4 regions of the Romboutsia sp. genome follow, and region 3 is predicted to be linked to each of the others. Evidence: riboswitches for the same ligand, from Rfam matches in the RefSeq annotation. Region 3 holds a riboswitch; each other region holds the start of a gene.
The links. Region 3 has a riboswitch for lysine ahead of AC11VW_RS03195 (amino acid permease). Riboswitches for the same ligand answer to the same signal wherever they lie in the genome.
Positions count from the first base shown of each region.

Region 1 (8,457 bases), on a different contig from region 3:
TTAATTTACAAATAATTCTATAATAAATCCAATACTTATTATTTATCTGTGTTTTTGTTTTAGTATTACTTTTTTATATGATATAATAAACCCATAAATTAACATAAGGATGGTAAAAATATGACTAACAAAACTAAAAAAGGACTTTTAGCAAGCTTACTAGCAGGAACTTTAGCTTTAGTTGGATGTTCATCAAATAAAACTATTGTTGATGAAGTTAGAACTCCTCCTAAAGAGCTTCCTGTAGCTACTATAGTATTTAAAAATTTCGGTACTGTTGAGGCTGAACTTTATCCTCATATAGCTCCAAACACAGTAGATAACTTTATATCTTTAGCAAATAGTGGTTTTTATGATGGTCTTACTTTTCATAGAATTATAAAGGACTTTATGGTTCAAGGTGGAGATCCTGATGGCACTGGCATGGGTGGTCCTGGATATAGCATAAAGGGTGAGTTTAGTAAAAATAAGTTTAAAAACAACTTAGTCCATACTGAAGGTGTATTATCTATGGCTAGAAGCCAACACAAAGACAGTGCTGGCAGTCAATTCTTTATTATAACTAAAGATGCTCCTCATTTAGATGGACAATATGCCGCTTTTGGCAAAGTTATAAGTGGTATGGATGTTGTTCATGCTATCGAAAATATTGAGACAGGCGCTAATGATAAACCTATTAAAGATGTAATTGTTGAATCTATAAAAGTAGATACTAAAGGCATTGAATATAAAGAACCTAAAAAAATGTAATATGCTTATAAATATAGAAGTCCTGTAGATAAATATTTATCTACAGGACTTCTACATTTATGTTTAATTTTTTAAAAATATATATCTGAAAACTCTACACTAGTACGCCTAATAATAGAGTCAACACAATCTATATTATAATCAGTTGTATTATCATTTTTATCTAATACTTTTATAGGCAATTCTATTGTAAATTCACTACCTTTATTCACTTTAGACTTAACACTTATACTTCCTTGGTGAAGGTTCACAAAAGATTTCACAAGGGATAGCCCTATTCCACTTCCTTCATTTTTTCTTACCATAGTATCATCTATTTGAGTAAATTTATCAAATATACAACTTAAATGTTTCCCATCCATACCAATACCTGTATCTTTTACTGAAAATGTTAATATATAATCATTTTTTTCTACATTAACACTTATAGTACTACTCTCATTAGAAAATTTAATTGCATTTGAAATTAAATTAAGCACTATTCTTTCTATTTTATCTGGGTCTACACTCATTATTATTTCTTCATGTGTAGTATCAAATACGATATCAATGTTTTTGCTTTTCGCATATGGTAGTACCGATTCCACAATCGCTTCTAGTAAGTAGATAATATCTATATTCTTAAGTCTTAAATCCATAAATCCAGAATCTACCTTTGCTACATCTATTATATTATTTGTAAGTCTAAGTAATCTATAGCAATTTTGTTTTATTATATGGATATTTTTATTATTGCTATTTGAATACTCATTGTCCACCTTTTCCATGTTCAGCTCTAACAGTTGATTAGAAGACATTACAACAGCTATCGGTGTTCTAAGTTCATGACTGATATTAGATATAAAGTTGGTTTTTGCTTCATTTGAACTTTCAGCTATTTCTTTTGCTTTAAGTAATTCTTTTTCATAGTGTAATTTTTTAATTGTATATAGTATAAAAGCTATAATAACTATTATTAAACTTATTAATACTATTGCTACAGTAAAAATAATATTTTTATATTCTAAAATAGTATCTATAGGGTCATTTATTATCTCAGCGTTTTGTGGTAAATCTTTTTTTCTTATATTATATTTTTTTAATTCCTTGTAATTAAATATATATTTATTTACATCTTCTTTATTAATAATTCTCTTTGTTGGTACTTTATTATTTAATATATCATTTACTATTTTACCGGCTTTTTTGCCTTGTTCATTATGAACGATAACTTTACCTCCAATAAATTTTTCGCTTATTGAAAGTTTATTGTACAGTGCAAAATCATATGAACAGTACGAAGGAACATTTGTATTTTGTAATATGAAATTTGCTCTTTCTTCAATAGTCATAGCATCACCCGACTTATTGCGATATGCATATACTACTAATAAAATATCCTCATTACCTAATTTATTTAATGTATTTTTAAATTCTTCTGTACTCATATTATACGATGATAAATATTTAAAATTAAGATTTTTATACTTAGATGATAAACTATAAAATGTTTTTATCTCTGGTGAGTTATAAGTTGATTCATCAGTTAAAGCTATAATATTTTTACCACTATGAAATTTACTTATAAGTTCTAAATTTTTATCTATAGAAAGTTCTTCTACTACTCCATATACTTCATCTAATTTTATAGCTTTATTAATTTTATCAAAATCACTGACCCCTAAAAATACCATTGGTATATTTTCAAATAAATCTTCTCTATATTTTATACCAAAATCTAAGGCTGAATCATCCGCTAAAATTATTGCATCAAATTTTTTATAATTATTTATTTTATTTTTCAGCAATGTATAAAAATCATGTTCACTTTCTTCATCTGAGAATACTCTAAAATCCATGTATTCTATTTGCATAATAACATTTTTTCCCATTTCTTCTTTAATTCCTTCTATTTGGTCATTAAATGTTATATAGTTAGGATTATACGAACTTATAAAAAGGACATTTTTACTATTTCCATTTTCTTTTGCATTTGCTACATTAAATGAAATTAAGAAGCAAAATATCAATATCATAACCCCATGTTTAAATTTACACTTTCCCATAAAACTAATACTCCTCCAATAAGTTATCCCTTATATATTTACTTATGTTGCTATACTATCTGGATATATACAATATATCATATTTACGAATAATATGGTAATATTTGTAATAATTAGTTTGTGGATTTTGTATAGCATATTAGCTTATAGTATAAATTTTTTTAAATATTTTTTAGTTTCGTCATCTGCAAAAGTGGCTTCTATAGTATTTAAATAAATAACTTTATAATCATTTTTATTCATTTCAAAATTATTAAATATTAAATCTATTTCATTAGTCAAATCTATATTAGATACAGTTCTATTGTCTGTGTTAAAAGTTACATTTATATTATCTTTATAAAATTCAAATAAAGGATGTTTATTAAAATCATTTATAGCCTTAGTTTGAATATTACTTGTTGGGCACATTTCAAGAACAACTTTTTTATTTTTTACTAAATCATATGCTTCTTTCATATCTTTTATTTTTACACCATGGCCAATTCTTTCTGCACCTAATAAATTTATAGCATCAATTACATTTTGACCACTAGCAGCTTCTCCTGCATGTATAGTCACTCTATAACCATATTTTCTAGCTTCATCTATTACAGGTTTAAATTCCTTAGCAAACCCTTCTACTTCAGGTCCACATAAATCTATACCTACAACACCCTTGTTTAAAAATTCTTTTCCTTCTTTAACAACTAATAACCCCTCTTCTACACTCATAATTCTCATACAAGATAATATTAAATTCCCCTTTATTTCATACATCTTCTCTGCTTTTTTAATGCCACATATTGCACTTTCTATTATCTCTTTAACACTTAATCCTTTTTGTATATGAAGAAGTGGCGCAAACCTTACTTCTATATATTTAACATTTTCCTTTGCTGCATCTTCTAGTAATTCAAATGTAATTCTTTCTAAACTTTCTTTACTTTGCATTACTTTATTCGGTAAGTAAAACTTTGTTAAGTATTCATTAAGTGAAGTACAATCTGACGGTACTTGAACAAGATTTTTTATTTCTTTTTCTTCATATGAAGGTAACTTTACATTTTCTCTTTTTGCTATATCTATTATTGTATTTGCTCTAACGCTTCCATCTAAATGGCAATGTAATTCTATTTTTGGTAAATTTTTAGTCATAATCTTCTCCTTTTTATATATTATAGTTTTTATTTTTTGTATAAAAAAAATCCTGCTTACAAAGAAGTTTTGCATAATAAATATACATAACTTCTTCGTAAGCAAGAATTATTGGTTCTTGGTAGAAACCCCCAAACCATATTATTGGGGTTATACGAAAGATTTATTTCTGACTATTTTATTATCTTTTTTTAATGTTGTCAATATACTTTAGATAAATATATTTAATTTCTATTATTTAACCTTGGCTGTAAGTTAAGTTTTTTATATTTTTTATTATAAATCAAATCCTCTAGCTATTTTATCTATTGCAACTTGCTTGTCCTTACTATCTATAGCACATGTTATTCTTATTTCAGATGTAGTTATAAGCTTTATTCCTATATTATTTTCATTAAATATCTTAAATACCCTAGAGGCTACACCATGAGTATTTTTCATTCCAAGACCTACTAAAGAAAACTTTGTAATATTATCATCTATAATCACTTCTTCATCACTTGCATACTTAGATACTACAACTCTACATTCATTTAGTTCTTCTTTAGGTATTGTGAAAGATAAACCTATTCTTTCATCAACTGGTGCAGTTTGACTTATCATATCTACGCTTATTCCCTTATTTGCAATATCCTCAAATAGTTTAGCCATATCATTTGAGTTAAAGTCTTTTATAGTTATAGATGTATCCTCATCACTAGTAGCTAAGCCTGTTATTATTTTATTCTCTAATTTCACTTCTTTTCCTCCCCTTATATAAGTTCCTCTTTCTTGTCCACATGAAAGTCCAACATAAATTTCTATTCCATATTTTTGAGCAAGTTCTATACTTCTTGAGTGCATTACTTGTGCCCCTGAGCTTGCTAATTCTAACATTTCTTCATATTCTATTTCTTCTAGTTTTTTTGCATCTTTATATTTTCTAGGGTCTGTAGAATAAATACCATCTACATCAGTATAAATTTCACATTTACCATTTAACTTTATAGCTAAAGCTACAGCAGATGTATCTGACCCCCCTCTACCAAGAGTCGTTATATCCCCCTTATCATTTACACCTTGAAATCCTGTTACTATTACAACTTTCCCTTCGTCTAAACTTTTTTCTATTTTGCTAACGTCTATATCATCAATTTGTGATTTCCCATGAAAACCACTAGTGTTTATTTCTAATTGATATGCACTATAGCTTATAGACTCACAACCTAATGAATTAAGAGCCATAGCTAGAAGTGATGCTGATATCATCTCTCCTGTTGACATTAATACGTCTAATTCTCTTTTGCTTGGCTTTTTTGTTATATCACTTGCTAGTTTTATATAACTATCTGTAGTGTCACCCATAGCTGATACTACTACCACGATTTTAGAATTTTGTTTCTTTCTTTGTATTATATTTTTAGCAATTGATTTTATTTTGTCAGTACAACTAACAGAACTTCCTCCATATTTTTGAACTACTACATCCATATTTTATCCCTCCATTAAAAATTCGATTCGATCAAGTGGTTAACCCACATTTGAAATATAATTTCATAAAAATATAAAAAAATGCCCAAAGGAATACTTTGGACATTTTTACACTCAAAGTAAACCTTGTAGCTCCCCACTTAAGAATAAGTGACAACTTTGCATATATTATATGCAAAGCCAGAAAATTTATTTGCCAATAAACTTCCTTCGGCTATAATTCCTTTCCTCAATCGTCATTGCTCGCCAGCTATTATTGAGTACTTATAATTACAGCACCTCTACCCTAGGTTCATTATTTATATTATTAATATAGTTTTACCACATTTTTTAGAATTTTTCAACTTTTTTTTATTTACTTATTATTTTATTTTATTTATATTGACATCTATACATACATAGTAATAGTTTTATGTTATTATAAATTAGTTAGTGGTCGTGAATAACGATCCCTTTATTTAATGCTTATTTAATTAATTCGTATTTTTTAATAAAGCTATAAATAGTACTTCTAATAATTTGTATACTATATACCCAATTACAATAGTTGCTATAAATAGTTCTATATAAAATATTTGATTGACTAAATTCGATAAATTTAAATTTATATTCACAAGATATTTATAATATCTTTGCATTGCTAAGGTACCTAGTGCTAATGGAAATGTAAGTGGTGCTAACCCCGGATGAAAAGGGACTTTTATAAGCTTTGGTATTAATATATATACATATAATGTTGACAAAAGTGATAGTGGTACTAGTACATATATAAATATAGTTGGCGGTTCATTAAATACTGGAAATAATCCTGCTAAACATAAGCTTGCGGGTGCTGCCATTATTGCAACAGTAATTTTTTTATTTTCTGGTATTTTTTCTACAGCTAACATTCTATATATCATTACAATTAACATTATTATATAAACAATAAATGAATAATAAAACATATTTTTAGATAAATCGGGAAAATTCATAGATCCACTAGTTACTGCTGCGACTCCAATTCCAACCGTTGGAACAAACCAACTTGGTACCATTTCTTCTAGCTTGAAGTTTTTCACCCTAGTTACTATAAATATTATCGAAAGTATAATGTAGAGTATTATTCCAAACAACCAAATTCCTCTACCTAATGTTGGATTTATTATATCGTATACGAACGTTGAAAAAACTATGAGTGACATTGCCATAGTTGGATAAAAACTTCCTATTACACAATGTTTCATTTCTTCATATACTTTCTTAGGGTGAAGTATTATTTTGGAAAACATAATAATTATTGCTATAAGTGTAAATATAGATGCAAACACCCTTATAGATGTTGCTCCTAGGCTTGACCATACTCCACCTAAGGTTATAAAACCTAATGATATCCCTGTTATAGCTACTGGTATATTTCCTATTTTTTCTTTTGTGATTTGACCTTGAAGTCTTTTCATTTTTTCGTCCTACCTGTTTATATATTTTAAATCTTGTATACAATATTATAATAATATTATGTTTGTATGTAAATATAAAAAAGTTATAGAATTAGTTTTCTTTTTGCACTAATTTCTATAACTTTTCATTTTTGTTATTTTATATTTTATTCATATACAGAATATCTATCCCATATTTGTTCTAAGTCATCAAAGTATTCTTTTATATCATCTTTTTCTTTCATACCTACAGATACTATAAGTGCATTAACTATACTTAAAGCTGGAACTAATGAATCAACAAAAGATGCCATATTACTTTTTACTAAAAGAGTATTATCTGCAATTGATGCTACTGGTGAAAACAAACTATCTGTTAAAGATATTATATGAGCTCCTTTTTCTTTAGCATAGCTTACTATTTGATATGATTTTTTAGAGTATCTTGGGAAACTTATTGCTACTAAAACATCGTCTTCATTAATTCTGACTACTTGTTCAAATGCATCTCCCATATCCATTCTAATTATGTGGACATTATCAAGTATTATATCTAAATAGAATCCTAAGTATTGAGCTATTGTGAAAGAGCTTCTCATACCTAGTATATATATTTTTCTTGCCTTTAGTAACTTGTTTGCAGAATCTTCAAAAGCTTTTTTATCAATTTCTTCTAAAGTACCTTTTATGTTATCACTATCACTTTTTAATACTTTATTAAGTATAGTACTATCATCAAGATACTCTTTTGCCATTTCTACTCTTTGTACTGTTGTTAATTTATTTTTTATTAATTCTTGAAGTGCTGCTTGTAATTTTGGATATCCTGAATACCCTAGTGCATTTGCAAATCTAACAACTGTTGATTCACTAACTCCTACAGTATCTCCTAATTTACATGCAGTCATAAATGCAACTTTATCATAATTTGCTAAAATGTATTGTGCTATTAACTTTTGTCCCTTACTAAATCTTGGGTATTGAGCTTGGATATCTGTTATTAACTTTTTACTGTCCCTTAAATCTTTAGTATCGTCCATATGTATCTCCTTTAGTTGTTTCCATCCATATTCTTACTGAAAAGTTCAATTCCTTTTTCAAATGCTGCTATATTTAAATTCTCAGTTCCTTTAGGAACTCTTTTTATTATTGACTTTTTTATATTTTCTATATCTACATTTTCTATTACCTGACTAATTACCCCCAGTGCTACCATGTTTGCTGCTACTTTACTGCCTATAACTTCTTTTGAAGAATCCATTATAGCAAGCTTGTAAATTTTTACATTTTTTGTGCATTCTACTTCTATTGAACTATCTACTATTATTATACCACTATTCTCTATATCTTTTAAATACTCATTTAAAGATTTTTGTGTTAAAGATAGTAATATATTAGGTTTTGCAATTTTAGGGAAATTTATATCACTATCACTTATTATTACTTCAGATTTACTAGCTCCACCTCTAGCTTCTGGTCCGTATGATTGTGTCTGAACTGCATTTAAGTTTGAGCTTATAGCGCCTTCTGCTAATATTATTCCTGCAAGTATTAGACCCTGACCACCTGAACCACTAAGTCTTACTCCTATTTTCATATTTTTTTATCTCCTTAAGCTATTTATTTATTAAACTTAT
Region 1 covers NZ_JBXKIW010000070.1:6,181-14,637, reverse strand. Annotated here, with positions in the region: gene AC11VW_RS10785 (peptidylprolyl isomerase) at 121-750, shown strand; gene AC11VW_RS10780 (sensor histidine kinase) at 822-2,795, opposite strand; gene add (adenosine deaminase) at 2,940-3,932, opposite strand; purine riboswitch at 4,011-4,110, opposite strand; gene AC11VW_RS10770 (aspartate kinase) at 4,209-5,402, opposite strand; lysine riboswitch at 5,524-5,694, opposite strand; gene AC11VW_RS10765 (TDT family transporter) at 5,876-6,841, opposite strand; gene AC11VW_RS10760 (MurR/RpiR family transcriptional regulator) at 6,988-7,860, opposite strand; gene AC11VW_RS10755 (2-oxoacid:acceptor oxidoreductase family protein) at 7,872-8,417, opposite strand; gene AC11VW_RS10750 (2-oxoacid:ferredoxin oxidoreductase subunit beta) at 8,441-8,457, opposite strand, start outside.
Region 1: linked by a shared signal. The riboswitch ahead of AC11VW_RS10770 (aspartate kinase) and the one ahead of AC11VW_RS03195 (amino acid permease) in region 3 are both predicted to bind lysine.

Region 2 (8,457 bases), on a different contig from region 3:
TCTACGTAACATTAGTCACCATAATTTAATACAATAAGAATAGGTAATATTTTATTAAATTAAGGGGTGATATATATGCCATGTCTGCCAAGTTTAGGATCAAAAACTCCTAATTTTAAGGCTAATACAACATTTGGACCTATTGAACTATCTGACTATACTGGTAAATGGGTTGTTCTATTTTCTCATCCTGGTGATTTTACACCAGTTTGCACAACAGAATTTTTGTGTTTTGCTAAATACTATCCGGAGTTTCAAAAAAGGAATGCAGAATTAATTGGGCTTAGCATTGATAGCAATAGCTCCCATTTAGCTTGGGTTTATAATATTTTTTCTCTTACTGGAGTTGAAATACCTTTCCCTATTATAGAAGATAGAGATATGACAATTGCTAGATTATATGGAATGATTTCAGAACCTATGAGCAATACTTCAACAATTAGATCTGTATTTATAATCGATGATAAACAAATTCTAAGAACTATACTTTACTACCCTCTAACTACAGGTAGAAATATTCCTGAAATACTAAGAATTATAGAAGCTCTACAAACAAGTGATAGAGATAACGTTGTAACACCAGCTAACTGGTTCCCTGGAATGCCAGTTATACTACCTTATCCTAAAACTTACAAAGAATTAAAAAGTAGAGTTAAGAACTGTGATAAAAACTGTACATGCGTAGATTGGTATCTTTGTTTTGTTCCTGATAAAAATTTAGAAATTTCTAATGATAATAATTGTATAGACTGCATTGCTTATAAATCTAAATCCTCTAAAAAAAGCAAAAATTATTCTCGACCTCAAATAACAAATATAAAAAGTCAACCTGTTGATATTTCATATTGTCCTGATGTAGCTCCAATAGTTATGGAGTATGTCTTAGGTAATCCAAGAAATGTTGACTCTACATTTTTAGATGCTGTTATTTATGCATTTGTAGAAATAAATCCTGACGGTACATTGTACGTTCCTACACCTAAGTATTTAAATCAATTGCTAAATCTAAAAACTGAAAAACCAGACTTAAAAGTAATAGCTGCTATAGGTGGGTGGGGAGCAGATGGTTTTTCTGATGCAGCTTTAACTCCAGCTTCTAGATACAATTTTGCTAGACAAGTTAACAAGTTAATAAATCAATATAAATTAGACGGCGTAGATATAGACTGGGAATATCCTGCTGTTAGTGCAGCTGGTATAAAATCTAGACCTGAAGATAAAGAAAACTTTACACTACTTCTCACTGCTATAAGAGATGTTATTGGTAATGATAAATGGTTAAGTGTTGCTGCTACCGGCGATAAAGCATATATAAATAAGAGTGCTGAAATAAATAAAATAGCTCCTATTATAGATTATTTTAATCTTATGAGCTATGACTTTACTGCTGGTGAAACTGGCGAATCAGGTAAAAAACATCAAGCAAATTTTTATGATTCTGAATCTTCTTTACCTGGATATAGTGTAGATCTTTGGATTAAAAATTTAGAAACAGCTGGAATGCCTGTTTCAAAAATTTTATTAGGTATTCCTTTTTACGGAAGACTTGGAGCTACAATCACTAAATCTTATGACCAACTTAGAGAAAATTATATAAATAAAAATGGATATGAATACGTTTTTGACGAAAAAGCTCAGGTTCCTTATCTTGTAAAAGAAGGTCAGTTTGCCATGTCATATGATGATCCTCTTTCTATATATTTAAAAGGTCAATATGTACTGAAAAATTGCTTAGGAGGAATATTCTCTTGGACATCAACTTATGACCAAGCAAATATATTAGTTAAAGCTATGAATGATAGTATAAATGACCCTGTATTATTTAAAGAAGAATTAAAAGGTATCTATGGAGATTTGGTAGAATTTTAATTTTTACAATATTTAAAAGTCTTGCAATTTATTGCAAGACTTTTAAATTCCTATAGCTGCTTTTGCTAATTTATCAGCTTCTTCATTATATTTATCACCACTATGAGCTTTTACTTTAACAAATTTCACATTTAATTTATCTTTTATACTATCATAAAATTTCTTATATGCTATTGTTCCTTCTTTGTTGGCCTTCCATATCCCCATGCACCACTTTTCAATTCCTTCATAATCAAAGTATAGTGTTAAATTTTCTATTTCATTACTTATGCAATATGCCATTGCAATTTTTGCAGCTTCAATTTCTCCTGCTACATTTCTCATACTTACAAGTGATTCATCTTGTCCTTTTATACTATATGTTTTTTCAACAATATTATTTTTTAATATAACTACCCCTGATCCAAAAGCTCTAATACAATGTTCATAACTTCCATCTACATATGCTTCTACAGAACTTTCTAAGTTTTTAAACTCTATAACTTTTATGCCTTCTACATACTCTTTTGCTTCATCTAAAGTTGTGAAGCTTTTATATTCGGCTCCCGAAAATCCATTGACTTGTTCCTTACATTCATTCCAAGTATTATATATTCCTATTTTTTTTCCTTTTCTTACAGCATAAAATTTTTTCTTACTCAAATAGATCACTTCCTTACAATTATTTTTCCAATTAACATAATAAATATTTTATCCTAAAAGCATTGATTTTAAAAGGTTTATTTGATTTTACAATATTCTATTAAATGTAGTGTTTTTCGATTTCAAACCATTTATTTCTTGATTATTTTTTAAATATAGAGTATGATTTATTTAATAAATAAAATATCGGATATAACTAATGGTAGAGGTCGCATTGTTAATAAGTAATTTTGTGGAGTTAAGCACGAAGAAACAAAATGAAAGGTAACTATGCCGAAATGTATAAGTGATGCTTTAAACTTATATATTGGGGTCATATAAAATATATATGACACTGTCACATAAATATGTGGAGTACTATCTTTAGATTAAGTTTTTATTCAATTTTTAAATTGAATGCTTAAGTCTAGGGTAACTTCTTACCCTAGACTTTTTTTAATCTTCAATTTCTCCTTAGCACTATATTCGACATAAATTATAGGAGGATTTTTATGACAACAATGACAACAAAAAGTAAAAAACAAGCAACTTTATTAGATGCAATTTTATGTATAGGGTTTTTAGTTGCAGTTTTAGTAACATGTTTAGTAGTTTTAAAAGATTATGAAATATCGGCTCATGTTCCGCTTGTAGCAGGAGCGATTTTTGCAGCATGTGTTGCTGTATTTAGATTAGGATTCACTTGGAAAGAATTAGAAGATGGAATTTTATCCACAATAAATACCACTATGCAAGCAATACTTATTCTTTTAGTAGTTGGTATGTTAATAGGTACTTGGATTCTTGGAGGTATAGTTCCATCTATGATATATTGGGGACTTAATGTTTTATCTCCTGGTATATTTTTAGTAGCAACTACAATTATATGTTCAATTGTTTCTATTTCAACTGGTTCATCTTGGACAACTGCCGGAACAATCGGTATTGCCTTACTTGGTATAGGTAGTGCTCTTGGTATACCTACTCCTATAATAGCAGGGGCTATTATATCTGGTGCTTATTTTGGAGATAAAATGTCTCCATTATCAGATACAACAAATTTAGCTCCTGCCATGGCTGGGACTACTTTATTTGAACATATTAATCATATGTTATATACAACTATACCCGCGCTTTTAATATCACTTGTGCTGTATGGGATAATTGGTATGAAATATGCGGGTAGCCAAATCGATACCTCTCAAATAAGCCAAATACAAAATACTTTAGTTAATAATTATACTACTTTGTCTCCATTACTACTTCTAGTTCCTGTATCTGTTATAGTAATGGTAATATTTAAAGTTCCAGCAATACCTGGTCTTATAGCTGGAGTTATACTGGGTGCTATAGTTTCTGTAGTGTTCCAAGGCGCTTCTATAGCCGATGTATTTGTAGTTGCTAAGAGTGGATATGTTTCATCTACAGGAATGGACTTTGTTGATGAACTTCTTACTCGTGGTGGTCTAGATAGCATGTTAGGAACAGTTTCTTTAATGCTTTGTGCTTTAACTGTTGGAGGTATATTAGAAAAAACTGGAATGTTAGAAACCTTAGCAAAATCTATTTTAAGCGTTGCTAAAGGAACTTTTGGTTTAATCGCTGCAACAATATTCACTTGTATAGGAACTAATTTAGCTGTTGCTGATCAATATTTAGCTATCGTTATACCAGGAAGTATGTATAAAGATGCCTTTATAAAGCAAGGTTTATCTCCTAAAAATTTATCTAGGGCTTTAGAGGACAGTGGTACAGTAACTTCTGCTCTTATTCCTTGGAATACTTGTGGAGCTTATATGTCAGCTACTCTTGGAGTTGGATCATTTGCATTTTTACCATTTGCATTCTTAAACTTACTTTGCCCTTTAATTTCATTATTCTATGGTGCAACAGGAATAACAATTGCAAAACTTTCTGATGAAGAAAAAGAAAGATTAGAAATTGCTTCTTAATAAATGTAATAGCGTTGTTTAATAATAACAACGCTATTTTTTAATTCTAAGGAAATTATACTTTATTGTCTCATTATTATAAATACCATATATGCAATGTAAATTAATACAAGAAACAAACCTTCTACTTTATTGATACTTTTCTTTGTGGTAGCAAGTATATAAGTTAGTACAGTTACAATTATCATAATAAGCATATCTGTAAATACAATAGAATGAACTTGTATATTGCTTACTGTTGATGATAAACCTAATATAAATAGTATATTAAATATATTTGAACCAACTACATTCCCTATAGCAATATCACTTTCTCCTTTTCTAGCCGCAACTACGCTAGTTACAAACTCAGGTAAAGAAGTTCCAATTGCAACTATAGTAAGACCTATTAAATTTTCACTCATCCCCCATGCTATAGCTATATTACTAGCAGAATCTACTACTATTTGACCACCTATAAGAATACCTACAATTCCCAATGCACTCATTAGAATACTTTTACCCATAGAAATATCTTCTTTTGCTTGCTCTATATTCATTTCTTCTTTAGATGTAATGGCCATTTCAATTAAATAGTACATAAATATACCAAATAAAGCTAATAACATAAGACCATCTGCTCTAGTTAATAAATTCTCATTATATCCCTGAAATTTTATGTCATGTGATAATATCATTAAAACTACCACTGCTAATGTCGCAAATGGAAACTCTTTTATTATAGTACTTTTTTGTACTTTTATCGGATTTATCATCGCTGCGATTCCAAGAACTCCTAATAAATTAAATATATTCGATCCTACTATGTTGGCAATTGCCATGTCATTATTTCCTTTTAATGCAGCAGTTATACTAACTGCTGCTTCTGGAGCACTAGTTCCAAATGCTACTATAGTCAAGCCTATTATTAATGTAGGAACTTTGAAAATCCTAGCTATAGATGAAGAACCTACTACAAACGTATCTGCTCCTTTTATAAGAAGTAAAAAACCTATTATCAGTAATATATAACTCATATAAACCACCTTTCTTATTCTTTTCGTTTTTATTTAAGTATTTATATAGTTATTCTTTATAAAATATGTAAATCTTATTCAAAATATACATATATCAATGTCTAAGTCTTTCTTTAGGTATTAAATAACTTTGATTAAAATACCTTATTTTTAAGACTTCATTTTCTAAATAAACAACATTACTTTTTATATATCTATTTTTCATTTCTTCATTCATAAAATTTTCTATATTTTTCATATTCATATTTTCGCTGTACTTCAATAATTTTATAATATCTATCAAAGCTTCATTCATTACATTTTTTCTACACATATATAAATGGCTATTCATATAATCTTGTATTTTATCTTTACTCATAAGATTTATCCTACATCCATGTAAATCTCTTTCTAGTTTTTTTAGTGTATATAAATTAGTCCCTGTATTAAAAATTATAAAGCAACCATAATCATATTTACTTCTTAAAAGTCTTCCCATAGCTTGTTTAACTTTTATAGCCATTTGTGGGTAATTTATAACATGATAAGGTAAATTATATTTTTTCATTATAGTTGAATATAATGGGTCTTTAGGATTTAAATTTGGTATTTTATCTAAAGTAACACAAATCAATCCATCTCCAGGTACGTCTACTCCTTCAAAGCATCCTTTTGACCCTAATACAACACACTTTTTATTTATGTCTTTTAAGTATTTAATACCTTTTTTATTCATATAGACTTCTGTATTTTTCCTATGTAAATCATCTATAAGATTTTCATAGGTCTTCTCTAATCTATCTTTACTATTAAATAAAGATAGTAAATGTCCCTGGGTTATTTGAGATATATTCCCTATAGCACTACTCATTTCTTTAGGAAACTCGTTATTGCTATAATTACATAAATCATTTAATCCAATTATAGAAACTCTATTTTTATAATCATATAAAGGTTCTATTATCTTTTCTATATTATCTACTCTATTTATACCTAATGTTTTTTTAAAATAATCCATACTATTTTCTACGCTTAAGGTAGCTGATAAAAATATCGCACTTTCTACTTGAGCTAGTATATTTTCTTCAAATAATTCTGCTAGCTTTAATGGAACTACTCTAATCTCAAAATTTGTATAGTCTTTGTCTATTTCTACTATTCTTGCAAAATCATCATCTTTGCTGTATTCCATAAATAGTTCAAATGTTATTTTTATATCTTCTAGTTCTTTTATTCTTGCTTTCCCAAATTTATATACATCTGATTCTTTATCTATACTATCATCATCTAAATTTCTATCTATTATAACTAGTATAGATACTAAGTTTCTTATTATACTTTCGCAACTCATTTTTATTTGTTGACTATATTTGCTATATTTTAATTCAATAATTTCATTATTCTTTCTTATTTTTCCTGCAATCTCATGCTCTTGTAAATTTAATTCCCACCTTAAATTGTATTTACTTATATTTTTATAATCTGAATTAACCCCAAAATTTAATATATCCTTCATTTTTTCTATTACAAAATTTATATTTCTACTTATCTTATCTTTTATATTTCTGTCAAAATGTACATGATGATAAAATTTATCAAATGGTTTTATTTTTCTATTTTTATTAGAGTTACCATATGCAAATGCACTATCTTGCATATTTTCATATGGGTATATTTCTCTTAAGAAATAATTTAACATTTTGTAATCTATTACACTTGAAAAGAAATCATATCCTTTTTCTGCTAAGTTATGGCCTTCATCTACTATTATATGTTCTAATGGTTTTTCTTCTTTGTAAGGCCATTTTGCTAGTAAGGAGTGGTTTATAACTGTTATGTCTTCTTCTTTTAATTCTTCTGTTCTCTTTTTATATAAACAATCTTTAAAGCATTTTTTAGGTCTGCACAAATTAGGATCACACACTACATATCTTAAATGAGTATTTATTTCCTCAAAATGATTTAGTATCCAATAATTTATTTCTTCTATATCACCATACTCACCTTCTTCTACTAACCTTTCTAAAATTATAATTGCTAAGATTTCATTTATAGATGGATTTTTAATTGTATAATCCTTTTTATAATTTTCTAGTTTTTCTACACATATATAGTTATTTTTTCCCTTTATATAGCCATAACTTACTTTATTATTAAGTCCTAGCGAATTTAGGACATTAGGAATATCTTTATTTATTAACTGGATTTGTAATTCTTTTGTATCCGTAGATATAACAACTCTTTTATTATATATTCTAGATTCTAAGATTGCTGGCAGTAAATATCCAACACTTTTGCCTATTCCAGTAGGTGCTTCTATACAAGCAATTTTGGAACTCCCCGAGTTACCTTTAAATGTCTCTCTTATAGTCTTAGTTAATTCGTATTGACCTGGCCTATATTCATATATAAAACCTTCTTTGCTAGCCCATATATCTTTATCCTTTAGTAATTCTTCATAGCTTTTATTATTTTGAATAATCTTTTTTAAAACTTCTTTTTCCTTTATATTTTCCTTGATTTTAAAATTGTTTTTTTCCTCTATAAATACTTCTTTAATATAATCATCTTCTTTATAATCTGCATTTTCTATTAACTCACTCCATTCCCATTTAGGAAACATAAATTTATTTAAATATGAGTTTATTTTGAATGTTAATGGTTCTAATGTAGACTCTTCTTTCTTTTTTAGTCTCATTATTAATGAATTAACAACTCTTAAAGTATCTATTGAGTCAGATAAAGCCCTATGCTTTTCATTTTCTTTATTGTTTGTTAAGTACTTTTTTAAATAGTCTAGGCTATATTCCTTATGATAAGGCTCTAATATAGATGCTAATTCCATAGAATCTATGATTTTATTTTTAACTTTCGGTATATAATAGTTTAAAAATTTCTTATCAACTGAAGCATTGTGGCAAATAATGATATCATCTTCGATAAAATTTAAAAATTTATCTGAAGCTTGTTTTAAGGTAGGTGCATTTCTTAAGTCTTGTTGCTCTAACCCACTACACAAT
Region 2 covers NZ_JBXKIW010000048.1:69,519-77,975, forward strand. Annotated here, with positions in the region: gene AC11VW_RS06820 (peroxiredoxin) at 76-1,869, shown strand; gene AC11VW_RS06825 (ribonuclease H1 domain-containing protein) at 1,912-2,520, opposite strand; lysine riboswitch at 2,707-2,879, shown strand; gene nhaC (Na+/H+ antiporter NhaC) at 3,012-4,442, shown strand; gene AC11VW_RS06835 (calcium/sodium antiporter) at 4,505-5,458, opposite strand; gene AC11VW_RS06840 (exonuclease domain-containing protein) at 5,553-8,457, opposite strand, start outside.
Region 2: linked by a shared signal. The riboswitch ahead of nhaC (Na+/H+ antiporter NhaC) and the one ahead of AC11VW_RS03195 (amino acid permease) in region 3 are both predicted to bind lysine.

Region 3 (8,457 bases):
TTTAAGCAGTGCTAATCCTAACTATTCAAATAAAGTTTTAAAAGATATGTTATATAAACACTTACAGTTACTTACAGATCAAACTGTTGCTATATTAAATAAGGATTGGAAAGCAGATATAGAGGCATATGACAAAGGTGAAGAGCACATGATTATGTTTGCTGATACACTATCAGATGGTATAATCAAGCAATTCCCCCAAAAATTCAAATAATTAAAATAAAAATCCGTATATAATCCAACTATTTTATGACTAAGCTGTATACGGATTTTTTAAGTGCCATTTTAATATAAGTATTATATTTAAATTAACTGTTTATTATTTAAATCCAACCTACTACTTATAAATATATATTAAGCATATTTATTTTCTTCACATATTCTATATTCTTTGTTTTCTTTGAAATAAATTATAGCACCTATAAATCCAATTATAATTATAACACTTGATATTTTAAATGCTGCACTTATTACTTCTATATTAAGAATCTAAATCAAAATAATGACCTATAAATAGGTCATCCTCTATTTTGTTAATTGATTTATTTTTATTTCTTTTTCTCCTCTTGTTATAATCCCGAACTCATATTGTTGCTCTATTTTTTTTATTTGTTCAAAGTTGTCTAATCTTATTCTATATTGATTTATCTTTTTCTCATATTCGTCTTGAGATATTATATCCATAGCTAGAGCTTTATCTAATTTTTCTTTTTCTCTTCTATATTCATCTTCAAATCTTGATTTTTCTTGTATTTTCATTTGGTCTTTTAATCTTTTTTGTATTTCTATTATCTCTTTTTCTAACTCAGCTTTCCTAGACATTTTTGGATCTAATACATTTAGTACATCTGTTACATCTATCCCTGGCATTTCCTTTGTCTCTATTACATACTCAAGAAATTTTCTCCCAATTTGAGTGCATGCTGAATCTATCTCTGAGTTAAGTGTATCTATTTCTTTATTTATTCTAGATAAATTTGATTGCTCCATACTAGTCGTTGCGATATTACTAGTTATATTACTTGCCGTTTTTGATATAGAATCTTTCATAACCTTTATATTGTTAAAAAATGACATATTTTTTCTCCTCTTTATATATTTTTTTATCTAATTTATATTTAATACATTCTAAATTATATTATACACTTCTTAATTGTCGAATTTTGTAATTTTTTCTGTTTATTTATATTTTTTATTATTTTATACTACTACCTTTTCATATATTTTAATGGTAAAGACGATCACATACCCCTAACTACATTCCTAACCTGAGTAACACTAATCCCATATTCCTTAGGTAACAAATTAATATTAACTTCATTAATACCTTTTTAATCCGCACCTTTGAACTGTGTTTTAGATTTCGCTCATACTATTATTAATACACACATCTACAGCCTTTAATTTTAATTCTTTACTATATTTATTGTACTTTTTAGACATTTTAAAAAACCTTCATAATAGATATTTTTACCACTATTATAATTAGCACTATTATAATATGTTTTCTTTTTTATATTTACTACAAGGAGATTATAATAATCTTATTTATTTATAGATTTTTTTTATATACTTATAATGAAACTTGTGATAATATAAATAAGTATTTTGTATACATAAAATTTTTTATGTAGTATTTAGACTTATAGGAGGATTAACAATGACAAATGAAACAAAAGTAAAAGTTGTAACAGCTGACCCTTCAGCATTAGGACTTTTTGGACTAGCAATGATCACATTAGTTGCATCATCTCAAAAATTAGGATTAACTTCAGGGGTATCATTAATTTTACCATGGGCAATATTTTTAGGAGCTACTGCTCAATTATTTGCCTGTATAAATGACTTCAAACACAACAATACATTTGGAGCTACTGCTTTTGGTGGTTTTGCATTTTTCTGGTATGCAGTTGGATTTACATGGTTAATACAAAATGGAGTATTTGGTCCTGAAATGGCAGCAGCTGCTGATGTTAAACAATTAGGATTTGCTTTCTTAGGGTACTTAATATTCTCATTATTTATGACTATAGGAGCAATGGAAACTCATAAGGTATTATTTATAATATTTGTACTTATAGATTGTTTATTCATAGGGTTAACATTGACTACATTTGGTATAGCAGAACATGCTAGTCATCAATTTGCAGCGTATTCTGAATTATTAGTATCAATAGCATCATTCTATGGTTCTGCTGCTGCTGTATTAAATCCTCACTTTGGAAGAGTATTTTTACCAGTTGGAAAGCCATTTGGCATATTTAAAAAATAATTATTCTCTTGTTTAAGAATATTTTAAAGTATATTTATAACTAAATTCTTAAATTATATAATTAATTTCAATATATCTAAATTTAAAAATAAAAACGTACTGAATTTATCAGTACGTTTTTTTATATATGCAAAAAAGACCATGAAATTTATTATCATGGTCCTTAGTAAATTTAATTACCCTCTAGTAGGACAATCTTGTAAAGGTAATAAAGGTGCTTGAATTTGAGTAGTGAAAAGGAATGGATGACAATGTTCATCAAAAATAGTAGTATTTCCCTTTACTAGATGGACATGTTTACCAGTATCTATACCATTCTCATCGAGTATCCTAATCATAGGACCAGTTGTAACGCATATTAGATGGAAATGATCAAAGAAATCTGTATTATCCTTAATCTTGTGAACATGGTTTGTTCCATTGTTTATTAGTATAGGTTCACCTGTAACTCCTGCACCACGATGGTTATGTCTGTCATCTTCTTCTTCCGCTAGTTTAACACTTTCTGAGTATTCATGAACATGCATTTCTCCACCATCTTCTCTACGACATTTAAAACATTCATCCTTTTTATGACATTTATTACATTCATCTTCTTTATGACATTTAAAATAGTTATTTGAATAATCTCTTTGGCACTTATTATTTTGACAACTCATTTTTGCATCTCTCCATTGTATTATATATTAAGAAATTCCTATAATGAATTTCTTAATATATAGTACGAATAAATATCAAATAAGTTCCTATTTTGTAGAATTTTGTAATACGTTTTATATGATTTTAAATAATAAATAAAAATGTAGGAACTTTAAAATATATATATTGACTTATTTATAATTTGGTTTATAATTATATACAAATACAAAGTAGATAACTGAGATGGAGGCGCGAAATTTAAAAGTAATATTATGGAGGTAAGCTCGATGAAGTAATATGAAAGGAAATTTCGCCGAAGTGAGTAGTTAATTGCCTTAACACTACTTGCTGGGCATATGTATAATATACATATGACTGTCACAATTTTTTTGTGGAGAGCTATTTTCAATGAAAACTTACGATACTTTCATGTCTTTTTTGATATGCAATTTTCGTATTTATGTCATGGGAATATTCCTATGGCATTTTTTATTTGTAAAAATATCTGTATTATCTTAGTTACTTACTTATGGAAATTTAATCCCATAAGGAGGGTAATTAAAATGAGTGAACAAAATAACGAATTAAAAAGAGGTTTGAGTGCAAGACATTTAAACATGATAGCTTTAGGCGGTTCTATAGGAACTGGTATATTCCTTGCAATGGGAAATACAATTCATCAAGCTGGACCTGGAGGTGCTCTAGCAGCTTATAGTTTAATAGGTTTTATGGTTTATTTTTTAATAACTAGCCTAGGAGAAATGGCAACTTACATGCCTATATCTGGTTCATTTAGTTCTTATGCTACTAAATTTATTGATCCTGCACTTGGATTTGCACTTGGATGGAACTACTGGTATAACTGGGCTATAACAATAGCTGCTGAAATGGTTGCTGGGTCTTTGATTATGAAATATTGGTTCCCTAACATTAATGGATTTTATTGGAGCATATTATTTTTAACAATAATTGTTGGATTAAATCTTTTATCATCAAAAGTCTTTGGTGAATCTGAGTATTGGTTTGCAGGAATCAAGGTATTGACTGTAATTATATTTTTAATAATAGGTGTATTAATGATTTTTGGAATAATGGGTGGAAATAAAATAGGATTTCAAAATTATAATATAGCTGGTGGACCATTCCACGGTGGAATAAAATCAATGTTTGCTATTTTCTTAGTTGCAGGTTTCTCTTTCCAAGGTACTGAACTTATAGGAGTTGCTGCTGGTGAAAGTGAAAATCCTGAAGAGACTATACCAAAAGCTGTAAATTCAATATTTTGGAGAATATTAATATTCTATTTAGGAACTATAATTGTTTTAGGTGCTATAATACCTTTTACACAAGCAAGTGTTTCAGAAAGTCCTTTTACTATGGTTTTTGAAAGAGCTGGAATAGCTGGAGCTGCGTCACTTATGAATGCAGTTATATTAACTTCTGTATTATCTGCTGGTAACTGTGGTATGTATGCATCAGTTAGAATGCTTCACTCAATGGCTCAAGAAGGTCTTGCACCTAAGGTGTTTTCTAAAACTAATAAAAATGGAGTTCCTGTAAATGCTTTAATTTTAACTACACTAGTAGCTTCTGCAAGTTTCTTAACTGCAGTATTTTCAGAAAGTACTGTTTATGTTTGGCTAGTTGCTGCATCTGGTCTTGCAGGATTTATAGCATGGGTTGGTATAGCAATGTGCCATTATAGATTTAGAAAAGCTTATGTACATCAAGGTAATGATTTAAAAGATTTAAAATATATGGCTAAATGGTATCCTTTGGGACCTATATTAGCACTTTTAATGTGTATTATTATCATTATAGGTCAAGGTTATTCATTTATAACACCAAAAGGTATTGATTGGAATGGTTTAATAGCTTCTTATATAGGTATTCCTTTATTTTTAGTTTTATATTTAGGTTATAAAGTTAAGCATAAGACTAAAGTTATTCCTTTAGATGAAGTTGATTTAACTTATAATAATCATACTCAAAATGATTTAAAAGGAGCTTCTGAAAAAACACTTGAGTTAAGCTAATAGCAATAGATGCTATAGTTAACTTATAAAGAGACTGTAGATAGATTTGTGGCTAAATACCTTAGGTGGATATATCGTACTTATAACCACCTCTTCTTTATTATATAACTTCACACATATCAAACATTTAGCTCTTTTCTATCTATCTCTTCTTTTCTTTTCTTTTTTTTATATAAATAACAAAACATACTATAGCTAATATGATAGTAATTATAATAGAGTAATTTCCTAAAATTTCAGCTATCAAATTCATATTATTTCCAACTATGTATCCTATACTTATAAGAAAAATATTCCATATTGTTATACCTATAGCAGAATATAACGTGAACAAAACTACATTCATTCTGGTAACACCTGCAACTATAGATATAAAAGTCCTTGCAACTGGAACAAGTCTTGATAACATAACCGATGCTTTATCATATTTTGTCATACATCTATATGACTGTTTTATAGCTTTTTTAGTTTTAGGATATTTAGATTTTAAAAAATATAAAAGGGGATTTCCAAACTTATATCCTACATAATAATTAATTATAGAACCAAATACTCCACCTAAAATAGATACTAATATAGTCACAAACAAATTCATATCAAACTCTAGTGCCAATATTCCTACCAAAGGTAGTACAACTTCACTTGGTAGAGGGACATTTGCATACTCTAGTGCAACTATTAAAAATATACTAATAGGACCATAACTTCTTATAAACTCTTCAATTAATGAGCTTAATTCCATTTTTGTCTACTCCTTTAGTTAAAATATCATAGTATTTTAATCCTTTAATTTTGAGCACTTACTTTTGAGTGCTTACTTATTTTCATTAATAAAAATATGATTATTAATCCTATCAATGCTCCAGTAGAATCTACCATTACATCTCTTATCTCTCCACTTCTTCCTTCTATAAATAACTGATGAAATTCATCTGTACACGCATAAAGTGCAGTCAATACAAATGATGTAACATGTGTTTTCACATCCGAATTTTTATTTATAGTTATATATATAAGTATAGCTAGTACAAAATATAAAAACATATGTGCACATTTACGAATTATAAATTGTGCTATGCCTATTTTCATCATACTATTTATTATACTACCTATAAGTGGTATACTACTTAACAATTCTATAGTTCCACCTGACTGACACGTTGATACTGTAGCTGGTTGATTTGATAAATAGAATATAATACTCATCCATAATATACTTAAAACTAAATATATCTTCTTTTTCATTGTTTACTCCTTAATATTACTTGAATTATATTGTCATTTTTATATTTCCTGTCGTACTTAAAGTAATTATTTTAAAATAATATAATTTATTAAATTTCCAAATTACATTTTACCATATTTTTCTACAATATAACGTAAAAAAAGCCTCTTTATAAAAATTTTTAAATTTTTATAAAGAGGCTTTTTTTATATCTGACTCAATAATTCAACATAAGTGCTATCAATATTTTTTAATTTAGAATTATTATATGCTATAAATGTTATATTATTTTTTAAAGCTGCTTCATAATCATTTATAGAATCTCCAATTAAAACTATATTTTTATCATCATAATTATTGTCCTTTATAATATTTCTTACCAAATCATTTTTATGTGTTGGTGATCCATGTATTGATTTGAAATATTTTTTTATATCTAATTTATCACATATATATTTTAATTCTATCTCTTCTGATCCCGATGCTATATGCATACTATAATTTTCGCTATTATTTTTTATAAAATTAATACAATCACCTATAAGATATTTAGAATTTACCAACTCTCTTTTCATAATTTCCGAAAATTTTTCCGCATATTTTTTTATTTCACATTCATTTATATTTTTTTTTAGAATTTTTGTATAGAAATATTCTATTTTATGAAATCTTGACAGTCCTCCATTTATCCTATGATATTCTATTAAATTTTCTACTTTTTTTTCATCATATTCATTAAAAATTTCTCTAAATCCTAAATCTCTAATATCCATAGATTCTAAAATGACTCCATCAAAATCAAAAATTATAATACTCTTCTCCATCAATATTCCCATATATACTTCCTTTCTATTTATTTTTCATAAATAATTTAACTCTTTCTAAGTCCTGTTTTGTATCTACCGCTATTGTATCTTCATCCGTTTTTATAAACTTTACTTTATATCCTGTCTCTATAAATCTTAGTATTTCTATATCTTCTACTTTTTCTATACACCCACGTTCTGAATTACAATAAAATTCTAGTGCTTTTGGTGTAAATCCATAAACACAAACCTGCTTATAATATAATGTATCTTCATTTTTAGGGTATGGTATTGGAAGTCTTGATAAAAAAACACCATATCCATCTTTATTTACAACCACTTTTGGAACTGTATTATCTACTATTTCATAATTCTTTTTTATTTCTGTCATCATATTTGTAACAAAAATCTCATCTTCATTATCATAAAATGGCTTTATGGCCTCGCTTATAACATGAGGTTGTATTGTAGGTTCATCACCTTGTATATTAATATATACGTCTGCATCTATTTTTCTAGCTACTTCACCAACTCTATCCGTTCCAGTTGCATGTTTATCACTTGTAATCACAACATTCATCTGTAGTTTTTTACATACCGTTTCAATCCTACTATCGTCCGTTGCTACATATACCTCATCAAGTTCTTTAACTTTAATTGCTTGTTGATATACCCACCATATCATTGGCTTCCCATTTATATCAGCTAGTGGTTTACCTTCGAATCTTGATGATTTATATCTAGCTGGAATAACACCTATAATCTTCATAAAATCCTCCTTTTTATTTAAAATGTAATTAATTGCATAATGTATTCATTGTTTTAAATAGAAATTTTACGCTACCTACTCACATACAGCTATTGCCACTTCTCTTAAATTTTTATTATATATACTATCTGTAACAAAATAAATATTTAAATCTTTACTTAATATATCTATTTCTTTCTCTATATTTATATTTTTCGCATTCATTTGTAATTCATTAAGTTCATATTCCAGATATTCTTCACAATAACTAGAATCTTTTGAGAAACCATCAAAGCCTAAAATAAATACTTCTTTTTTATTTAAAATTTTCAATAAGTTTAAAATCATTATCATAGAATTATCTCTAGCATCCACAGTACTTCCTAATATGTTATGATAGCTGATATCTATTACATCACTTTTTTGTTCTTCATGTTTGACATTTGACGTACAAATAAATTTTCTTTTAACATCCGAAATTTCTTCACTTAAAACTTTATCTCTATATTCTATATACCTTTTTTGATTACTGAAAAAAGAATAATCTGAATCAAATTTATTCAAAACATGGTTTATTGTTATTACTATAGAATTATTTTTGTTTATTTTTTGTAAATTTTCCGTAAGACTTTTTCCTGGTGCTAATAAGTATATATCTTTATCTACTATATTTTTTTTGAAATCAATTAAATCATTATTACTTTCTAGTATCTTAGAATTATAGTCACTAT
Region 3 covers NZ_JBXKIW010000029.1:3,736-12,192, reverse strand. Annotated here, with positions in the region: partial or broken gene AC11VW_RS03215 (glycosyltransferase) at 1-214, shown strand, start outside; gene AC11VW_RS03210 (hypothetical protein) at 526-1,077, opposite strand; gene AC11VW_RS03205 (acetate uptake transporter) at 1,661-2,272, shown strand; gene AC11VW_RS03200 (YmaF family protein) at 2,449-2,931, opposite strand; lysine riboswitch at 3,148-3,321, shown strand; gene AC11VW_RS03195 (amino acid permease) at 3,475-4,947, shown strand; gene AC11VW_RS03190 (DedA family protein) at 5,090-5,689, opposite strand; gene AC11VW_RS03185 (VanZ family protein) at 5,734-6,192, opposite strand; gene AC11VW_RS03180 (HAD family hydrolase) at 6,379-7,008, opposite strand; gene kdsB (3-deoxy-manno-octulosonate cytidylyltransferase) at 7,022-7,747, opposite strand; gene AC11VW_RS03170 (aldolase catalytic domain-containing protein) at 7,823-8,457, opposite strand, start outside.

Region 4 (8,457 bases), on a different contig from region 3:
AGTCCCCATAAGTTTTTATCTTGCTAAACCCTGACGATTTTAGCATGTCTAATATTTCTTCTTCTGTGTATGCTCTTTGTTGATGTACTTCCTCAAATCTTGTAAACTTTCCGTCTTCATCCTTTATAAAGAATGCTAATTCCATTTCTACTAGATTTTCTTCATCATCAAAATAGTTTTGCCACATATAAGCTATATTTTCTCTATTCTCTCCATACATATTGTTTCCAAGTATAGATGATAACTTATAGTATGAACTTATATCAAATATAAATATTCCATCTTCTTTTAACAATTCATAACTCTTCGTAAATACATTTTCTAAATCATCATCATAAGTTATATAGTTAAACCCATCACAAGCACATAATACACAATCTAGATTTGTTACATCAAAATCTAGTTCTGATATATCCTGTTGAAGTAAAACTAACTCCACGCCTTCTTTTTCAGCTTTTTCTCTAGCTACAGTAAGCATTTCTTCTGATATATCAATACCTGCTATATCATAATTTTTCTTAGTAAGTGGTATAGTTAAATTACCTGTTCCACAAGCTAATTCTAGTATGTTTTGTACTTTTACATTTTCATTTTTTATTATATCTTCTATATATTTAACCCATCCATCATAATCAACTTCATTCATAAGTTCATCATAAATGAATGCAAAATCTCTATATTGATCCATTGTCTTTATTTGTCTCCTCCGTCATTTTCTTCTTTTGTTTTTTTCGTGATGTAACCATACCGCCAATTCTTCCAGCTTCTTTTGCTGTAAGTCCTGCCCATCCTTGCTCACTAACCTTATCTAATAGACCCAGTTCTGATGCTATCTCATATTTCATTATATCATTATCTGTCAATATTTTACTCTTTTTACTATTGCTCTTACTTTTTTTACCTGGTTTATTTATAAGTTCATTATTCATAAAAAACACCCCTTTACATCTTGTATTTTTGTCATATAAACAAATTTTATACAAGTATTTAAAGGGGTACACTTTTTTAATTTATTGATTTTTTATATTGTAATAATTTAATGTAAATCTCTAATCCATTAATTAAAATTTCCTTGTCAAAATTAAAGTTCATACTATGAAGTCCACTAACAAATCCCTTTTTTTCATCCCTTGAACCTAACATAAAAAATAATCCTGGAACTTCCATTTGATAATAAGAAAAATCTTCAGATATCATAAGCGGATCTAATACTATAACGCTATTATTTCCTACGGCTTCTACAAATTTTTCACATAAATTTTTATCATTGTTCACTGATGGATAATCATCTCTTATCTCAACATTTATTTTACAGTTATAAGACAACTCTATTCCCTTACATATCTCTTTTATTCTATCTTTCATACTAACATATACCTTAGGATTAAAGGTTCTTACAGTCCCTTGTAAATTTATATTTTCAGCAATTATATTTCTCTTAGTACCACCATTTATAAGTCCTATACTTAACACTGCACTATCAATAGGGCTTACATTTCTAGACACTACTGTTTGAAGGCTATTAATAAGATTCGCTGCTATAACAACTCCATCTATACCATTTTGAGGCATAGCTCCATGACCACTTTTAGCAACTATATCTATATCAAAATCACCTACTTGAGCCATAAAGTATCCTTCTCTTATACCTATACATCCTTTTTCTATTTCTGGATATATGTGAAGACCATAAATTTCATCTATCTTATAATTATCTATAATACCTTCTTCTATTAAATCCTTTGCTCCCCCTGGCCCTTCTTCTGCTGGTTGGAATATAAATACTATATTATCATTTAAATTTTCTTGATTTTTATTTATAAATTCAATTAAACCTAGTAATATGCTAGTGTGACCGTCATGTCCACATAAATGTTTTACACCATCTTCTGTTGTTAATCCATCTATATCTGCTCTAAATGCAATCGTCTTATTTCCTATTTTTCCTTTTATAATTCCAGTTGTAGCTGTTCCTATATATGTGTCATATTCTACACCTATTTTATCTAAATAGTCTCTTATATATTTTGAAGTTTTAAATTCTTCTCTGCCTCTTTCTGCAATACAATTTAAATATTTTCTATGATTAAAGATTCTATCTTTTAAACTTGAAATATTCTCCATCAACTAAAGCCTCCTTAATTTTATAACTTCTATAGTATTAAATATATTATTTCTATTGTATCTATTTACTATATTATTTCAAGAAAAAGTTTTATATTTTATATAAATTCATTTTAATAATTATAAATTCAAAAAATATTGTTGATTTTTATTTCTATTTATACTATCATAAGTGTTAATAAAATTTAATAGTTTCTAACCTAAGGTAGAGGCGCTGTAATTATTAGTATCCAATAGGAGCTGGCAAGTGTAGATTATTGGAAAAAGGAATTATGGCCGAAGATTATATTTTGCAAAGGTATATTCTGGGCTTACATAAAATATATGTAAGACTGTCACTTATTAGCTAAGTGGTGAGCTCCAAGGTTTACTTTGATGTATCGTAAATTAAACGTGTAAAGTATACCTTTGCACGTTTTTTTGCATTTTTTTAATATTTTGGGAATATAATATATACCAATGAAGCTATTTATATAAAATTAGCTTCACCCTTGTATCTCACTTTAATCAATTGACATGTATTCTAAGTCTTTTGTTTAAATAAGTGACAACAAATTACTTATGGTTTATTAAAACAATTAAATTGTATTGCTTCAAGTATATAAAAATTTAATTTAGGGGGTATTTTTTATGAAAAAAATAAATGTAGCTATAGTTGGTGCTACTGGCATGGTTGGAACAACTTTTTTAAAGGTATTAGAAGAAAGACAATTTCCTATAGATAATTTATACTTATTTTCTTCAGCTAAATCAGCAGGTTCTAGTGTTGCTTTCAACGGACAAAATTATATAGTTGAAGAATTAAAAGAAGATGTATTTGATAGAGATATACAAATAGCTTTATTCTCAGCTGGAGGAGAAATAAGTGCAAAATTTGCTCCTATAGCTGCATCTAAAGGAGTTATAGTTGTAGATAACTCTAGTCATTGGAGAATGGACCCTGAAGTTCCATTAGTAGTTCCAGAGGTTAATCCTGATGCTGTTAGAAATCATAAAGGTATAATAGCTAATCCAAACTGCTCAACTATACAAGCAATGGTTCCACTTAAACCTCTTGATGATAAATATAAAATAAAAAGAGTTGTTTATTCTACTTATCAAGCTGTTTCTGGCTCAGGTGTTAAAGGAATAAAAGATTTAGAAGGTGGTATCATAGGTGAAACTAATAAATTCTATCCTCATTCAATAGCTTATAATTGTCTACCTCATATAGATTCATTTACTGATAATGGTTATACAAAGGAAGAATTAAAAATGATAAATGAAACTATGAAAATACTTAATAACTACGATATGAAAATTACAGCTACTACAGTAAGGGTACCTGTTAGAAATTGTCATAGTGAGTCTATAAATATTGAATTTGAAGAAACTTTCGAGTTATCTAGCTTAGTTAAAACTCTTGAAGAAATGTCTGGAGTTGTAGTTATTGATAATCCTAGCGACAATGAATACCCTACTGCTATTGATTGTACTGGAAAAGATGAAGTTTTTGTTGGAAGAATTAGAAGAGATTTTAGTGTAGATAATGGTATTAACATGTGGGTTGTAGCTGATAATGTTAGAAAGGGCGCTGCTACTAATGCAGTCCAAATAGCAGAATTATTACTATCTTATAATTTAGTATAATCTGAGACTAATAGACTATAATTTAGTAAAATTTTACATATTATTGTCTATCAACTTATCTATGGTCATAGTAATAATGTTTTTTAATAAGAATACAATAAAATCATAAGATACCTATACAGGTAAATTTTTATATAAGAGGGGTTTTGTATATGATATTTAAAGGTTCTGCAGTTGCTTTAGTTACACCGTTTACTGAGACAGGTGTTGATTTTGAAACATTGGGAAAATTAGTTGAATACCATATTGAAAATAATACTGATGCATTAGTTGTTTGTGGTACTACAGGAGAAGCTACTACTATGAGTGATGATGAACAATTTGCTGTTATTAAATATGTTGTAGATAAAGTTAATAAAAGAATACCTGTTATAGCAGGTACTGGTTCAAATAATACTATGCACTCTGTTCATTTAAGCCAAGAAGCTGAAAGACTAGGTGCGGATGGGTTACTAGTTATAACTCCTTATTACAATAAGGCTAATCAAAGAGGTCTTAAACTTCACTTTGAAACAATAGCTAAAAGTGTTGAATTACCTATAATACTTTACAATGTTCCTGGAAGAACTTCTATGAATTTAAAACCTAGCATGATTGCTGAACTTGCTAAGATAGATAATATAGTAGCTGTTAAGGAAGCTAGTGGTGATTTAGCTCAAGTTGCAGAAGTAGCTAGATTAGTTCCAGAAGGTTTTGCTATATATTCTGGAAATGATGATTCTATACTTCAATTATTATCAGTTGGTGGTCACGGAGTTATATCAGTTCTTGCTAATGTATGCCCTAAAGAAACTCATGACTTAGTTCAAAAGTTTTTTGATGGTGATATACAAGGAGCTAGAGAATTACAACTTGGCATGAAACCATTAATAGATGCTTTATTTATAGAAGTAAATCCAATTCCAGTAAAAACTGCAATGAATTTATTAGGATTTAAAGTTGGAAATCTTAGACTTCCTCTTGCAGAAATGGATCAGAACAACTTAGAAGTATTAAAACAAGAATTAGTTAATAGAGGATTAAAATTATAGGAGGGATTATGCTAAAAGTTATAGTAAATGGATGTCTAGGTAAAATGGGAAAAGTTTTAACTAGATGCGTTCAAGAAGATGAACAATTAGAATTAGTTTGCGGGGCTTCTCTAAACCCAACTGAAGATACTTCATTTAAATTATACTCTAAAATGAAGGATATATCAGAAAGTGCTGATGTAATAATAGATTTTTCACATCACTCTACTTTATCTGATGTATTGTCTTTTGCCCTTAAAAATAAAACACCTTTAGTAATTGCTACTACAGGTTATAATGAAGATGAATTAAATAAAATAAAAGAAGCTTCTAAAATTATACCTATATTCCATTCTTCTAATATGTCTTTAGGAGTTAATGTTTTATTAAGATTAGTTAAAGAAGCTACTAAGATGTTAAATGACTTTGATATTGAAGTTATAGAAAAGCATCATAATAAAAAAGTTGATGCTCCAAGCGGTACTGCTATTATGATAGCTAATGCCGTGAAAGAAGTCTTACCTACTATTGAATATAATTATGGTAGATATGGCCGTGAAGCTAAAAGAAATAAAAACGAAGTCGGTATACACGCTGTAAGAGGCGGAACTATAGTTGGAGAGCACGATGTTATATATGCAGGTCATGATGAAATAGTTGAGATAAAACATCTTGCTCAGTCTAAAGATATTTTTGCCAAAGGCTCTATAACTGCCGCTAAATATTTAGTTAGTCAAGTGCCTGGATACTACAACATGGATAATATGCTAAGTTAATTAAAAGGAGATATCTAATGATAAATTTAAATGATGCTTATGAAATTGCTAAATACATAAAAAATTCAAAAAAAGTAACACCTGTTAAAATATATGTAAATGGCGATTTCTTGAAATTTAACAAAAATGACGAATTTAAAGTATTTGGATCTAATGGCTCTTATACTTTAATCGGTGATTATGAACAAATAATGAAAGTTCTAGAAGATAAAAAAAATCATATTGAAGATATTCATATTGAATATGACAGAAGAAATTCAGCAATACCTATTTATAACTATTTACATGAACATGCACGTATAGAACCTGGTGCTATTATTAGAGATATGGTTACTATAGGTAATAACGCTGTTATTATGATGGGCGCTGTTGTAAACATAGGTGCTGTGATCGGTGATAATTCTATGGTAGATATGAATGCTGTTATTGGTGCTAGAGGAATTATTGGTAATAATGTTCATCTTGGTGCTGGTGCTGTAGTTGCAGGTGTTTTAGAGCCACCTTCTGCTTCTCCTGTAATAATAGAAGATGATGTTATGGTAGGAGCTAATGCTGTAATCCTTGAAGGTGTTAAAATCGGAAAAGGTGCTGTAATTGCAGCTGGTGCAATTGTTACTCATGACGTTGAACCTGGATGTGTTGTTGCTGGATCTCCTGCTAAGGTAATAAAAATGAAAGATGAAAAAACTTGTGATAAAACTAAGCTTATGGAAGGCTTAAGAGACTTAGATTAAAATCACACTTTGTTTTCAAGTGCAAAAGGGAGTATCTCAAAATGAATTTTATCATAAGAGATACTCCCTTTTCTATATTAATTCTCAAATATCAATAAATCTTATAAACTAAAAGAACTTATAATGGTAGATTACTAGAAAATTTAGTTAATGATATAGCAGCTACAGCTCCAATTATGGTAAATATATAATATACTACCGGAAGTATTTTGTGTAATTTTTGTGTTTCTATATAATATTTAAGTATTCCATGTAATATATAAACTGATAATATACCCGTAAATAGGCTATTTATTGAATTCACTATTGTTAATATTTCAATATCTTTTAAAATAAAACTTGTTACTATTCCTAAAATTAAAGTTAATATAGAAGTTACTAGATATCTATAATATAAAAGACTTTTAAAATATTTTTTATCTTCAATTTCTTTATGCTCAATACTACTTATTAAAGCTTTATTTACTAAACATACTATATTCACCCATATCCATGTTCCTAATAATGGAAAAATAACATAACCTATGTATTTTAAACTAATAAATATTTTGGGAATGTCCATTCCTTCTATCGGTTCTACCGGTATTATTTTTGATTGAACTATAGAGTTAATCACACTTAATACAATAAATGCTATAAATAAGTATTTTAGCTTTATCGGTTCCCTTTTTTCTGAATTTTCTTCTTTTACCCACTCAAAATACTCTTTTGGTTGAATTGCTAACGCTTTTAAATTACTCATATTTTCTCCTATTCAATTTATATTTTTTATCTATAATAGTTTTCATAACATAGATATCAAGACTTTATATTCTTTGCACCCTAGCTATTAGTTGTATATAGCTTTTATAGGGTCTAATTTAGATGCATTATATGCTGGAATTATTCCAAATATAACACCTACAATAACAGATGTAGATGATGCGCCTATAAACGATTTAATTGTGATTACTGGTTTAAATGGCATAAATAATCCTGCCAATTGAGATAGTAAAAATCCTACAAATATACCTATTAAACCACCTAATAAAGTTACGAATATTGCTTCAAATAAAAACTGTAACATTATAGAATTTGGGGTTGCACCTATTGCGCGTCTTATTCCTATTTCGCGCTTTCTTTCTGTAACTGATACATACATTATATTCATTACACCAATTCCACCAACAAACAAAGATATTGCCGTTATAAGTGTAATAAACATAGTTATACTAGATATTATTTTAGTAAATGCCTCCGTTATAGCTCCTGGATTGAATACTTCATAGGTTCCATCTATTTCTGGATGTGCATTTTCTAATATTGATTTAACTTCTTCTGCAACAGACTCAAAATCATATCCTGGTAATATATATACATCTAAAGAAGTTATAGTCTCACTTTGATTTTTATCTTCTAAATTATTAATTCTATCTATAGAAGATTTTTGAACTAAATCACCACTAATTGAAAATATTCCTTCAGTTTTTTCTAATACTCCTATAATTTCAAACATAGTTCCATTTATGTTTATCGCTTTACCTATAGCATCTTTAGGGCCTTCAAACAAAGCTTTAGCATTCTCATATGTTAATACAATTACATCATTTTCTATATCACTTTTTTTGAAATATCTACCTTCTGATACAGCCTCTGTTTTCTTACTTGAAAATGGGCTACTATTTTCTGAGTCATATGCTGATGCACTTATTGATGCTGTTTTGCCTAAAAAACTTGTCTCTGAATATATTCCATCCCCCATACCCATCATATTATCTGGTTTGGCTTTTTTTACTTTTTCAATAGTATCCATTTTTTCTAAATTATATAAATCTTCTTCTCTAAAAGGTTCTATTGAAGAAATATCTTCTCCTGGATTAGTTGGATAAAAAGATACATTTATTTTATTTGCATTGGTTTCTCCTGTTGTTTCTGATACTTGAACTTTAAGACCTTCTCCAATAGATAAAACCACTACAACTGAGCTTATACCTATAATAATACCTATCATAGTTAAAAAAACTCTTAGCTTATTAGCCTTTAAACTTAAAAGTGCACTTTTAATTAAATTTTTTGTACTCATATTTATACCTCCTCAGTAAATACACCATCTCTAAGGTATATAACTTTTGTAGCATATTTTACAAGGTCTGGATCATGAGTAACCATTATTATAGTCTTTCCTTGATTATTTAAATTTTCTAA
Region 4 covers NZ_JBXKIW010000049.1:4,507-12,963, forward strand. Annotated here, with positions in the region: gene AC11VW_RS07445 (class I SAM-dependent DNA methyltransferase) at 1-688, opposite strand, end outside; gene AC11VW_RS07450 (alpha/beta-type small acid-soluble spore protein) at 675-929, opposite strand; gene AC11VW_RS07455 (amidohydrolase) at 1,006-2,124, opposite strand; lysine riboswitch at 2,323-2,493, shown strand; gene AC11VW_RS07460 (aspartate-semialdehyde dehydrogenase) at 2,755-3,753, shown strand; gene dapA (4-hydroxy-tetrahydrodipicolinate synthase) at 3,906-4,784, shown strand; gene dapB (4-hydroxy-tetrahydrodipicolinate reductase) at 4,793-5,539, shown strand; gene dapD (2,3,4,5-tetrahydropyridine-2,6-dicarboxylate N-acetyltransferase) at 5,557-6,273, shown strand; gene AC11VW_RS07480 (hypothetical protein) at 6,392-7,015, opposite strand; gene AC11VW_RS07485 (ABC transporter permease) at 7,103-8,335, opposite strand; gene AC11VW_RS07490 (ABC transporter ATP-binding protein) at 8,338-8,457, opposite strand, start outside.
Region 4: linked by a shared signal. The riboswitch ahead of AC11VW_RS07460 (aspartate-semialdehyde dehydrogenase) and the one ahead of AC11VW_RS03195 (amino acid permease) in region 3 are both predicted to bind lysine.